One region of the Streptomyces deserti genome, then DNA from elsewhere that is predicted to be linked to it. Evidence: riboswitches for the same ligand, from Rfam matches in the RefSeq annotation. Region 1 holds a riboswitch; each other region holds the start of a gene.
What was found. A riboswitch is a leader RNA that binds a small molecule or an ion and turns the genes downstream of it on or off. The one in region 1 is predicted to bind cyclic di-AMP.

Region 2: linked by a shared signal. The riboswitch ahead of ACYVMZ_RS22905 (transglycosylase family protein) and the one ahead of ACYVMZ_RS08595 (C40 family peptidase) in region 1 are both predicted to bind cyclic di-AMP.
Region 3: linked by a shared signal. The riboswitch ahead of ACYVMZ_RS30435 (M23 family metallopeptidase) and the one ahead of ACYVMZ_RS08595 (C40 family peptidase) in region 1 are both predicted to bind cyclic di-AMP.

What each region holds. Positions count from the first base shown of each region.
Region 1 is NZ_BAAGRZ010000003.1:73,581-76,843, reverse strand. Features, by position in the region: gene ACYVMZ_RS08605 (ATP-dependent Clp protease proteolytic subunit) at 107-742, shown strand; gene ACYVMZ_RS08600 (hypothetical protein) at 747-1,055, shown strand; cyclic di-AMP (ydaO/yuaA leader) riboswitch at 1,408-1,598, shown strand; gene ACYVMZ_RS08595 (C40 family peptidase) at 1,602-2,075, shown strand; gene ACYVMZ_RS08590 (DUF6328 family protein) at 2,155-2,751, shown strand; gene ACYVMZ_RS08585 (LysE family translocator) at 2,684-3,263, opposite strand, start outside.
Region 2 is NZ_BAAGRZ010000014.1:92,365-95,627, forward strand. Features, by position in the region: gene eno (phosphopyruvate hydratase) at 1-457, opposite strand, end outside; gene ACYVMZ_RS22905 (transglycosylase family protein) at 770-1,462, opposite strand; cyclic di-AMP (ydaO/yuaA leader) riboswitch at 1,467-1,635, opposite strand; gene ACYVMZ_RS22910 (transglycosylase family protein) at 1,806-2,846, opposite strand; gene ACYVMZ_RS22915 (cytochrome P450 family protein) at 2,974-3,263, opposite strand, start outside.
Region 3 is NZ_BAAGRZ010000025.1:108,675-111,937, reverse strand. Features, by position in the region: gene ACYVMZ_RS30440 (M16 family metallopeptidase) at 1-931, shown strand, start outside; cyclic di-AMP (ydaO/yuaA leader) riboswitch at 1,123-1,288, shown strand; gene ACYVMZ_RS30435 (M23 family metallopeptidase) at 1,303-2,067, shown strand; gene ACYVMZ_RS30430 (GntR family transcriptional regulator) at 2,257-2,952, shown strand; gene ACYVMZ_RS30425 (HPr family phosphocarrier protein) at 3,113-3,263, opposite strand, start outside.

The sequences.
Region 1 (3,263 bases):
GACAGTTCTGCCGGAGACAGTTCTGCCCGAGACAGCCCTGCCGGAAGGCAACTCCGCCGGACACACCTCCGCCGGAGACGGCACCGCCCGCGAGGAGGGGTTCGCCATGACCCGACCGTCCGCCCGCCACGTCCTGCCCGAGTTCACGGAGCGCACGGGCTTCGGGCAACGGACGATGGATCCGTACTCGAAGTTGATGGAGGAGCGGATCGTCATCCTCGGGACGCAGATCGACGAGACGTCGGCGAACGACGTGATGGCCCAGTTCATGTACCTCGAACACCAGGCCCCCGACCGGGACATCTCGCTCTACATCAACTCCCCCGGCGGCTCCTTCCACGCCATGGCGGCGATCTACGACACGATGCGGTACGTCACCTGCGACGTGGAGACGATCTGCCTGGGCCAGGCCGGCGCGAGCGCCTCGGTGCTGCTGGCGGCGGGCACGCCGGGCAAGCGATTCGTGCTGCCGGGCGCGCGTCTGGTGATCCATCAGCCCGAGGTGCCCGATCCGGTGCGCGGGCAGGCGAGCGATCTGGCGATCCAGGCCGACGAGCTGACGCGCATTCGGGCCCGCCTGGAGGAGATGCTCACGCGGCACACGGGCCGCTCGCGCGAGCAGGTCGGCGCGGACATCGAGCGGGACAAGGTCCTCGACGCCGAGGAAGCGGTGGAGTACGGCCTGGCCGACCGGATCGTCCCGAGCCGCAAAGCCACGCTCGCCCCGCCCACCGGGAGGTGAGCAGATGCTCCCACCCGAACTTCCGCCGCTGCCCGCGCTGACGCGCGCCGAGGCGGAGTTGATCGACCGTTACCTCGACGTCGTGGACCTGCTCGGCCGTATCAACCCGGCCCTGCCCGGCGACACCTACCGCGGACTGCGCGCCGCCCAGGCCCTGGTCGGCAAGGCGGTCGCCCTGCGGGACGCGCTGGCCGTGATGCACCAGCGGGGCGAGAGCGAACTGCACGCGGCCACGCTGGCCCGGGCGCTGCGGGTCCTGGACGGCGAACGGCGCACCGCCCGCGTCACCCTTCCTCCGGCCAACGGGATCTGACGCTCCCCCACCGGTCCGGACGCCCGCCCCATCGGCGAGGCGTCCGGGCCCGACTCCAAACGGACCGAACGACGTACCCCCTTTCGGAGTAGCCAGACCTACTGTTTTCGATCCGTCAGGCTTGCGCAACGCGCGTAGCTCACGGACGGAATGGGACATTCCGCCGCTGGTCCGAGCCCCCTCGGGCCCGTAGACAGCGACTCGAACACAACGCTGTCCACCCGAACGGGTGAGTGGTGAGTAACAACACAAATCCCCGGTTCCGTTGGGATTTTCGGACATCCATGAGTCAAGATCCGTGTCTGACGACAAGCCCCCGCCGCCGCGGCGGGGCGGTCCGGGCGGACGCCGAGTCCTGCCGCCGCCCGGATGACCGGTCGACAGGAGTGGATCGGCAGGAGTGGAGGACCCAAGCACGACGGGTCGCCGGAGCGTGAGTTCCGAGCAGCCCTTGGGGTGAAGCCGCAAGCTCGCTTGCGGCCGGGCTACTTCGCCAGCCCGAATCCGACAGGTCATCCTTCACAGGCGGCTGACGAAGGGTTGCGCATGACTGCGCTCAATCGTGTCCCGTCGCTGATGGCCCGAGCCGGTACGGCTTCGGCCCTGACCATCGCCGCCGTGGGCGGCTCGATCGTGGCTCCCGGATTCACCTCCGAGGCCCAGGCCGCCTCACCGGCGACCAAGGCGCTCCAGATCGCTGCCTCGAAGAAGGGCTCGCCCTACAAGTGGGGCGCCGCCGGACCGCACAGGTTCGACTGCTCGGGGCTCACGCTGTACTCGTTCAAGAAGGCGGGCAAGAAGCTGCCGCGTACGGCGGCCCAGCAGTACAACAAGACGCGCCACATCTCCGCCAAGAACCGCAAGGCGGGAGACCTGGTGTTCTTCCACTCGGGTCGCAACGTCTACCACGTCGGCATCTACGCGGGTAAGGGCAGGATCTGGCACTCCCCGAAGACCGGGGACGTGGTGCGGCTGCAGAAGATCTGGACCAAGAGCGTCTGGTACGGCCGGGTCAAGTGATCCGCGCGGGCGGCGGCGTCTCGGGGTGCCGCCGCCCCGCCGGGGCGTGATTCGGGCTCAGGTGGCTACTCGTGCCCCCATGGCCGAGCACCGTCCCTGCACCGCACGCAACGAGACGCCGCTGGAACGCGCCGACCGCAACTTCGTGGAACTGCTCCAGGAGCTGCGCGTCACCCAGACGGGCGTACAGATCCTGTTCGCCTTCCTGCTGTCACTCGCCTTCACGTCACGCTTCGAGTCCCTCGACACGGTCCAGCGCGTCACGTACGTCACGGCCCTCCTGCTGGCCGTCCTCGCCGCCGCGCTGTTCACCGCGCCGGCCGCGCTGCACCGCTCCCTGTTCCAGAAGGGCGCGAAGCCGCGCATCGTGCAGGTCTCCTCACGGCTCGCCACCATCGGCCTGGTGGTGCTGGTCTTCGCGTTCAGCGGATCGGTCACGCTGGTCGTGGACGTGACGACCGGCCGGGCCGGTGGACTCGCCGCGGGCGCGGCGACCTTCCTCGTCTGTGCCGGCCTGTGGGGGCTGCTTCCCCGGCTCGTGCGCCGCGCGGGCCTGGCCGACGCGGCCCACGACACTTCCCAGGGCCCGGATCCGGTCCAGGACGCCGTCAGGGCGCCGCACCCAGCGGTTCGAGGAGGAGAACGGCGCCCAGAGCCGTCAGTGCGGTACCGGTGACGCCCTCGACGACCCGAGCGGCGCGCGGTCCGCGCAGCCACCGGCCGAGGCGGTCCACCAGCAGGGCCACGGCCGGGAACCACACCAGGGCGAGCACGACCACGATCAGCGCGAGCAGCAGCGTCCGGGGCAGCGCGGGACTGCCCGCGGGCACGAACTGCGGCAGCAGGCTGAGGAACGTGATGGGCGCCTTGGGGTTGAGCGCGTTCGTCACGAAGCCCTGCCGCAGCGGGCGCAGGGCGGACCTGCCGTCGTCCTCGACGGCCGCGCTCCGCGGCTGCCGCAGCGCCCACAGGGTCCGTACGCCCAGGTACAGCACATAGGCACCGCCCAGCAGTTGCAGCGCGCGGAACAGTGCCGGGACGGCGGCCAGCACCGCGGCGACCCCCGCCACCGCGAGCGCCGTGTGCAGGAGCAGCCCGGCCGCGATGCCGAGCGCGCACGCGACACCGGCCCGGCGCGACACCAGCGCGTTGCGCACGACGACGGTGAAATCGGCGCCCGGCATGGCG
Region 2 (3,263 bases), on a different contig from region 1:
CGCCGTTCAGGATGTTCATCATCGGCACCGGCAGCAGGTGCGCGTTGGGACCGCCCAGGTAGCGGAAGAGCGGGAGGTCGCTGGCCTCGGAGGCGGCGTGGGCGACGGCGAGCGAGACACCGAGGATGGCGTTGGCGCCGAGGGAGCCCTTGTTGTCGGTGGCGTCCAGGTCGAACATCGCCTGGTCGATCAGGCGCTGCTCGGTGGCGTCGTAACCGACCAGCTCCGGGCCGATCTGCTCGATGACGGCGAGGACGGCCTTCTCGACACCCTTGCCCATGTAGCGGTTCGAGTCGCCGTCGCGGAGCTCGATGGCCTCGAAGGCGCCCGTGGAGGCGCCGGACGGGACGGCGGCACGACCGGTGCTGCCGTCGTCGAGGCCGACCTCGACCTCGACCGTGGGATTGCCTCGGGAGTCCAGGATTTCCCGGGCTACGACGACGTCGATGGACGGCACGAGCATCTCCTTCGTGGGATGTGACGCGGGTTGGCAGGACCGCGATGGCTCTGTGAGGTGAACCGTGTGGTTCTGCGAGATGAGCCTAACCGGCCCGGGGCGATCGGCCAGCCGGTCGCCCACCCCATGGACAGAACCGAGAGTAAATTGTTTCCGAACGGAACAAAGACGGGGTCGCACGCTCTCCCCACGACCGCGTGAAAAACCCGCACGACCGCGTGAAAAACCCCGCCCCGGCGCGTACGGGGGAACGCGCACCGGGGCGGGGAGTCAGGGGGAGCAGCGCCCTCTTGCTTCAGGCCTGCTTCGGGCTTACTTCAGGTGCAGCTGCTGGCCCGGGTAGATGAGGTTGGCGTCCTCGACGATGCCCTTGTTCAGCTCGAACAGCTTCTCCCAGCCGCCCTTGACGTCGTGCTCCTGGGCGATCGAGCTGAGGGTGTCGCCCTCGACGACCTTGTACTCGCCGTCACCCTTCTTGACCTTCTTGCCGGTCGGGGTGGTGACGGTCTTCTGGCTCTTCTGGGTCTGGGCCGGGCGCTCGGCGGAGCGGGAGGCCGGCTGCTGCTCGGTCTCCCGGGTGGCCGTGCTGTTCGAGGAGCCCGAGCCGCTGTCGGCGGAGCCGCCGGTGTAGGCGGCGCTGGACAGGTTCTTGCCGCAGACCGGCCAGGCACCCTTGCCCTGGCCCGCGAGGACCTTCTCGGCGATCTCGATCTGCTGCGCCTTGGTGGCCTGGTCGGCGGTGGAGGCGTACTTCGTGCCGCCGTACGCGGCCCAGGTGGAGGCGGAGAACTGCAGACCGCCGTAGTAGCCGTTGCCGGTGTTGATGGACCAGTTGCCGCCGGACTCGCACTGGGCGACGGCCTCCCACTCGGAGGCGGTGGCGGCGGAGGCGTTGCCGGCCGCCATCAGCGGGGCGGCGACGGCGGCGCCGGTGACACCGGCGAGCGCGAGGGCGCGGGTGGCCTTGGACGGACGACGGTGCTTGCCCTTGCCGGAAAACAGCATGAATGGATCCCCTCACCGACGCCTGCGAGGTGAGCTGTCGGGTTCGGGCCGGTTGAGTTGCCCGGCCGCGTCCCTTGCGGGACACGGCTTCACCCCTAGCCGGAACCAGCCTCAACTGCTGGGCCCGGCACTTACCTTGGGTCCCCCGCTCCTGCCTACGGCGCTTGACGCGACGACTTTTCCCGGGCGGCCGCTGGCAGGATTCGGCGTTGCGGCAGCCGGGGCCCGCGATGGCGAGCGGTCACGACCGTAGACACGCGATCCGCGGAATTTCAAAGACGATCAGGGCTTCTGAGATCTATCTCTCATCGCTCTTACATGGGACATTCACCGCGAACCGCCGCTACTTTTCGCCCGGTTCGACCCCGACTTGAAGCGTCTGACCGGGGCGGATGAGGTCCGGGTCGGCGCCGATGACCTTCTCGTTCTCCACGTAGAGCGCGCGCCATCCCCCGCTGAGGTCAAGGGAGTCGGAGATGGACCACAGGCTGTCCCCGGGACGCACGGTGTACGAGCCGTCCATCGCGTCGCGCGCGGCCGCGTCACCGCGCGAGGCGTGCCGGCCCGCCGGTTCGGCCGTACGCCCGTCGCCCGCGGCCTCGTCCGCGCTGGGGCCGCGGTGCCGGCCGGTGCCGGATGCCCCGGGGTCGGTCGCGCCGGTGTCGGTCGCGCCGGTGTCGGTCAGCGCCGAAGAGCCGCCGTTATGACCCGAGTTGTCCGGGTATTCGCTCTCCGGGTCAGCCGTGGGCGTGGACGCGGAGGACGTGCCGGACTTGGCCGATTCGTCCCCGGTGTTCGACGCCCCGTCGGACGACGGGGAAGGGGAGGTCGACTCGGGCGACGAAGCGGAGGAGTCGGAAGAGCCGGAGGAGCTGGAGGAGCTGGAGGAATCCAGGGAGTCGAGCAGGCCGGGCGAATCCGGCGATGCCGATGAACCCGACGAGTTGGACGAGTCGGACGACCCGGACGTATCGCTCGCCACCCCGGTGTCGATGTCGGCCGAGGACGAGTCCTTGTCCAGACCGGCGAGCAGTCCGCAGGTGCGCCAGACGCCGACCCCCTGGTCGGCGAGGATTCTCTCGGCGACGGCTATCTGCTGGGAACGGCTGGCCAGGTCGGGGCTCGCGGCGTAGTCGAGGCCGCCGTACTTGTCCCAGTCCTCCTGGGACAGCTGCAGGCCGCCGTAGTAGCCGTTGCCGCTGTTCTGGCTCCAGGCGCCGCCGGTCTCACAGTCCGCGACCCGGTCCCAGGTCGTACCGTCGGCCGCGCTCGCGCCGGTGGCCCCGAGCAACGGGATCGCGATGGCGGAGCCGGTCACTCCGGCCGCTACGAGGAGAGCCGGAGCCTGGCGGGGGCGACGGTGACGACCGTTCCCGGAGAGCATACGGAGACCTTTCGCGAGACAGCGGTGACCGGCGCGGCGGGTGGTGCCGGGGGCGCCGCGCCGATGGGTGAACGTATCGGCAGACGATCACTTGTCACAAGTTCATGCCGCGCAGATCACGTGAAGATCACAGAGTTGAAGGCGTGTCACTTTTGCCCTGATGGAGGGGTGTGAAGGTGACCGGCAAGGTGCGCAGTCCGCGCATGATGAGGCCGCCGCGCCAGCGCAGCTCGGCCGGGTCCGCCGCGAGCCGGAGGTCCGGGAGGCGGGTGAGGAGCGTGGCGAGCGCGGTCTGGCCCTCCAGGCGGGCGAGCGGGGCGCCCAGGCAGTAGTGGATGCCGTGGCCGTATCCGAGGTGCTGGTTGTCGCGGCGGGAGAGGTCCAGGACATCGGGATCGGCGAACCGTTCCGGATCCC
Region 3 (3,263 bases), on a different contig from region 1:
CGAGCTGGCCAACCCCTCCCGACGTGCCGCCAAGGAGCTCTCCAAGGAGCTGTTCGCGGTGGACTCCCGCATGTCGCGCCCCCGGCAGGGCACGGAGGAGACGGTCGCCGCCATCGACTCCGCGGCCGTACGCGCCTTCTACGAGAAGCACGTCCGTCCCGCCACGGCCACCGCCGTGGTCGTGGGCGACCTCACCGGCATCGACCTCGACGCGCTGCTCGGCGACACCCTCGGCTCCTGGACCGGCTCCCCGGGCGAGCCGCGGCCCGTGCCGCCGGTGACCGCGGACGACACCGGCCGGGTCGTGATCGTGGACCGGCCCGGCGCCGTGCAGACGCAGCTGCTGATCGGCCGTGTCGGCCCGGACCGGCACGACCGCGTGTGGCCCGCCCAGGTCCTCGGCACGTACTGCCTGGGCGGCACCCTCACCTCCCGTCTGGACCGCGTCCTGCGCGAGGAGAAGGGCTACACCTACGGCGTACGGTCGTTCGCGCAGGTCCTCAGGTCCACGCCTGAGGGCACGGGTGCCGCGATGCTCGCCATCAGCGGTTCCGTCGACACCCCGAACACCGGTCCCGCCCTGCAGGACCTGTGGACCGTGCTGCGCACCCTCGCCGCGGAGGGGCTCACGGACGCCGAGCGCGATGTCGCCGTGCAGAACCTGGTGGGTGTGGCGCCGCTGAAGTACGAGACGGCAGCGGCCGTCGCGAGCACGCTGGCCGACCAGGTCGAGCAGCACCTGCCCGACGACTACCAGGCCGCGCTGTACCGGCAGCTCGCCGCGACCGGCACCGTGGAGGCCACGGCGGCGGTCGTCAGCGCCTTCCCGGTGGACCGTCTGGTGACCGTCCTCGTCGGCGACGCGGCCCAGATCAAGGAGCCCGTGGAGGCCCTCGGCATCGGTGAAGTGACCGTGGTGTCCGCCGAGTAGGGGCACGCGCGCGTAGGGGCCCTGGTGACGCAAGAGTCGCCAGGGCCCCCGTATGCCCGATTTGAGGCGGAGGTTGCCTGTCTGCCCTGTGGGATGCGCTACAAACCCCACGATTCGTTTGGGGATTGAAAGTCGGCCCGTTTAGCTTCATCCGGGCTGTCCGTCAGGCAGTGCGCCGCACCCGCGGCAGCGGACAGTCATCGCCGAGTCCCCGTACGGCGCGAGCCAGGGGAGCCGGGGACCCACCACACAGTCCCTGGGGTGAATCGGACGCCCGCGCGAGCCGCGAGGGGGTCCGTAGGAGACCTTCCTGCTCCGAACCCGTCAGCTAACCCGGTAGGCGAGAAGGAAGGAAAGGACCAGCACACTTCATGGCGTTCACCCGCGCCACCGGGAAGCACCGTCGTCCCAGCCGCATGCAGCGCAGCACCGCCCGCGCGGCGGGCGTCGCCGCCCTCGCCACCACCGGCGTCATCGGCACCGTCGCCGCCCCGGCGTTCGCCGCCGAACCCGCCGCCGAGCAGACCGGCCTCACTCCGGTCATCACCATCGGCGACTCCATAGCCGACCAGATCGACGCCCAGGCCGCCGCCCAGCAGCAGGCCGCCGAGGAGGCCGCCGCCCGGCAGAAGGCCGAGGAGGCCGCGCGCAAGAAGGCGGCCGAGGCGGCCGAGAAGGCCCGCGAGGACCGGGAGCGCGCCGCCCGCGAGGCCGAGCGCAAGCGCCTGAACACCTTCGTGCCGCCCATCGCCGGCTCCTACGTCTCCACCGGCTACAAGACCGGCAGCGCCGTGTGGTCCTCCGGCAGCCACACCGGCGTCGACTTCCACGCGGCCAGCGGCACCCCCGTCCAGGCGGTCGGCATGGGCACCGTCGTCGAGGCCGGCTGGGGCGGGGCGTACGGCAACCAGGTCGTGATCAAGATGAACGACGGCACCTATACCCAGTACGGGCACCTGTCGTCCATCGGTGTCTCGGTGGGCCAGCAGGTCACCCCGGGCCAGCAGATCGGCCTGTCCGGCGCGACCGGCAACGTCACCGGGGCGCACCTGCACTTCGAGGCCCGTACGAGCCCCGAGTACGGCTCCGACATGGACCCCGTCGCCTACCTCCGCTCGCACGGCGTGAACCTCTGACGACGGACGGCTCGGCCATGACGATGCCCCGGCTCCCCGAGCCGGGGCATTCGCCGTTTCGGGCGGCCGACTGTCCAAAAAATATGCATGGATTCCGGCCCGCCGTCGGAAATTCCAGCTCATTGCAATAGAGTCACGGAACACGCGTCCAACGTCGACGTTTCACGGGGATTAAGGCGGAGGTCGGTCATGCGTATTCCGGCGCACTCGGTATGTACGGCGATCCGGGACGACATCGTCGCGGGTGTCTACGAGCGCGGCAGCCGGCTCACCGAGGAGGTCCTCGCGCGCCGCTACGGCGTCTCCCGCGTCCCCGTGCGCGAGGCGCTGCGCACCCTGGAGGCCGAGGGCTTCGTGGTGACCCGGCGGCACGCGGGCGCGTGCGTGGCGGAACCCTCCGAGCAGGAGGCCGCCGACCTGCTGGAGATGCGCATGCTCCTGGAGCCCCTCGGTGCCTCACGCGCCGCCCAGCGCCGTACCGAGGCCCATCTGAAGGTGCTGCGCGGCCTGGTGAGGCTCGGTCAGGAGCGTGCCCGCCGGGGCAACAGCGAGGACCTGCGCTCCCTGGGCGGCTGGTTCCACGAGACGCTCGCCCAGGCCTGCGGCAGCCCCGCGCTGACCTCGATGCTGACCCAGCTGCGTCACAAGATCGCCTGGATGTACGCCGTGGAGGCGCCGGCCAACCCCGTGGAGTCCTGGGCGGAGCACGGCGCGATCGTGGACGCGGTGGCACGTGGCGACGGCGAGCGTGCCCGGGCGCTCACGGCGCTGCACACCGAGCGCGCGACGGCCGTGCACCGGCTGCGCTTTTCCGGCGGCGGTGACCGCCCGGACCGTGTGAGGACTTCGCAACATCCCGTAAACATGTCGGGCCTGCGGCATTAACACGGGCGCCGTATACAAAGAAGGGGCTATTCGGCGGGGTCTATTTCTGCTGCCCTTTTTTGGTTTCCCGGGAATTCCGGGGGCCGGCTCGGGTGAAAAAACGGCGGAGCCGCGCCACCCGGAATGGGCGACGCGGCTCCGCCTGGTGCCGCGATGTGGCTCAGACGGTCTCGGGAAGCTCCTCGAGGCCCTCGGAGACCAGCTTCGCCAGCCGGTCCAGGGCGGCGTCCGCGCCCTCGGCGTCGGAGGCGAGGACGATCTCCTCACCGCCCTGGGCGCCCAGGCCGAGGACGGCCAGCATGGAGGCCGCG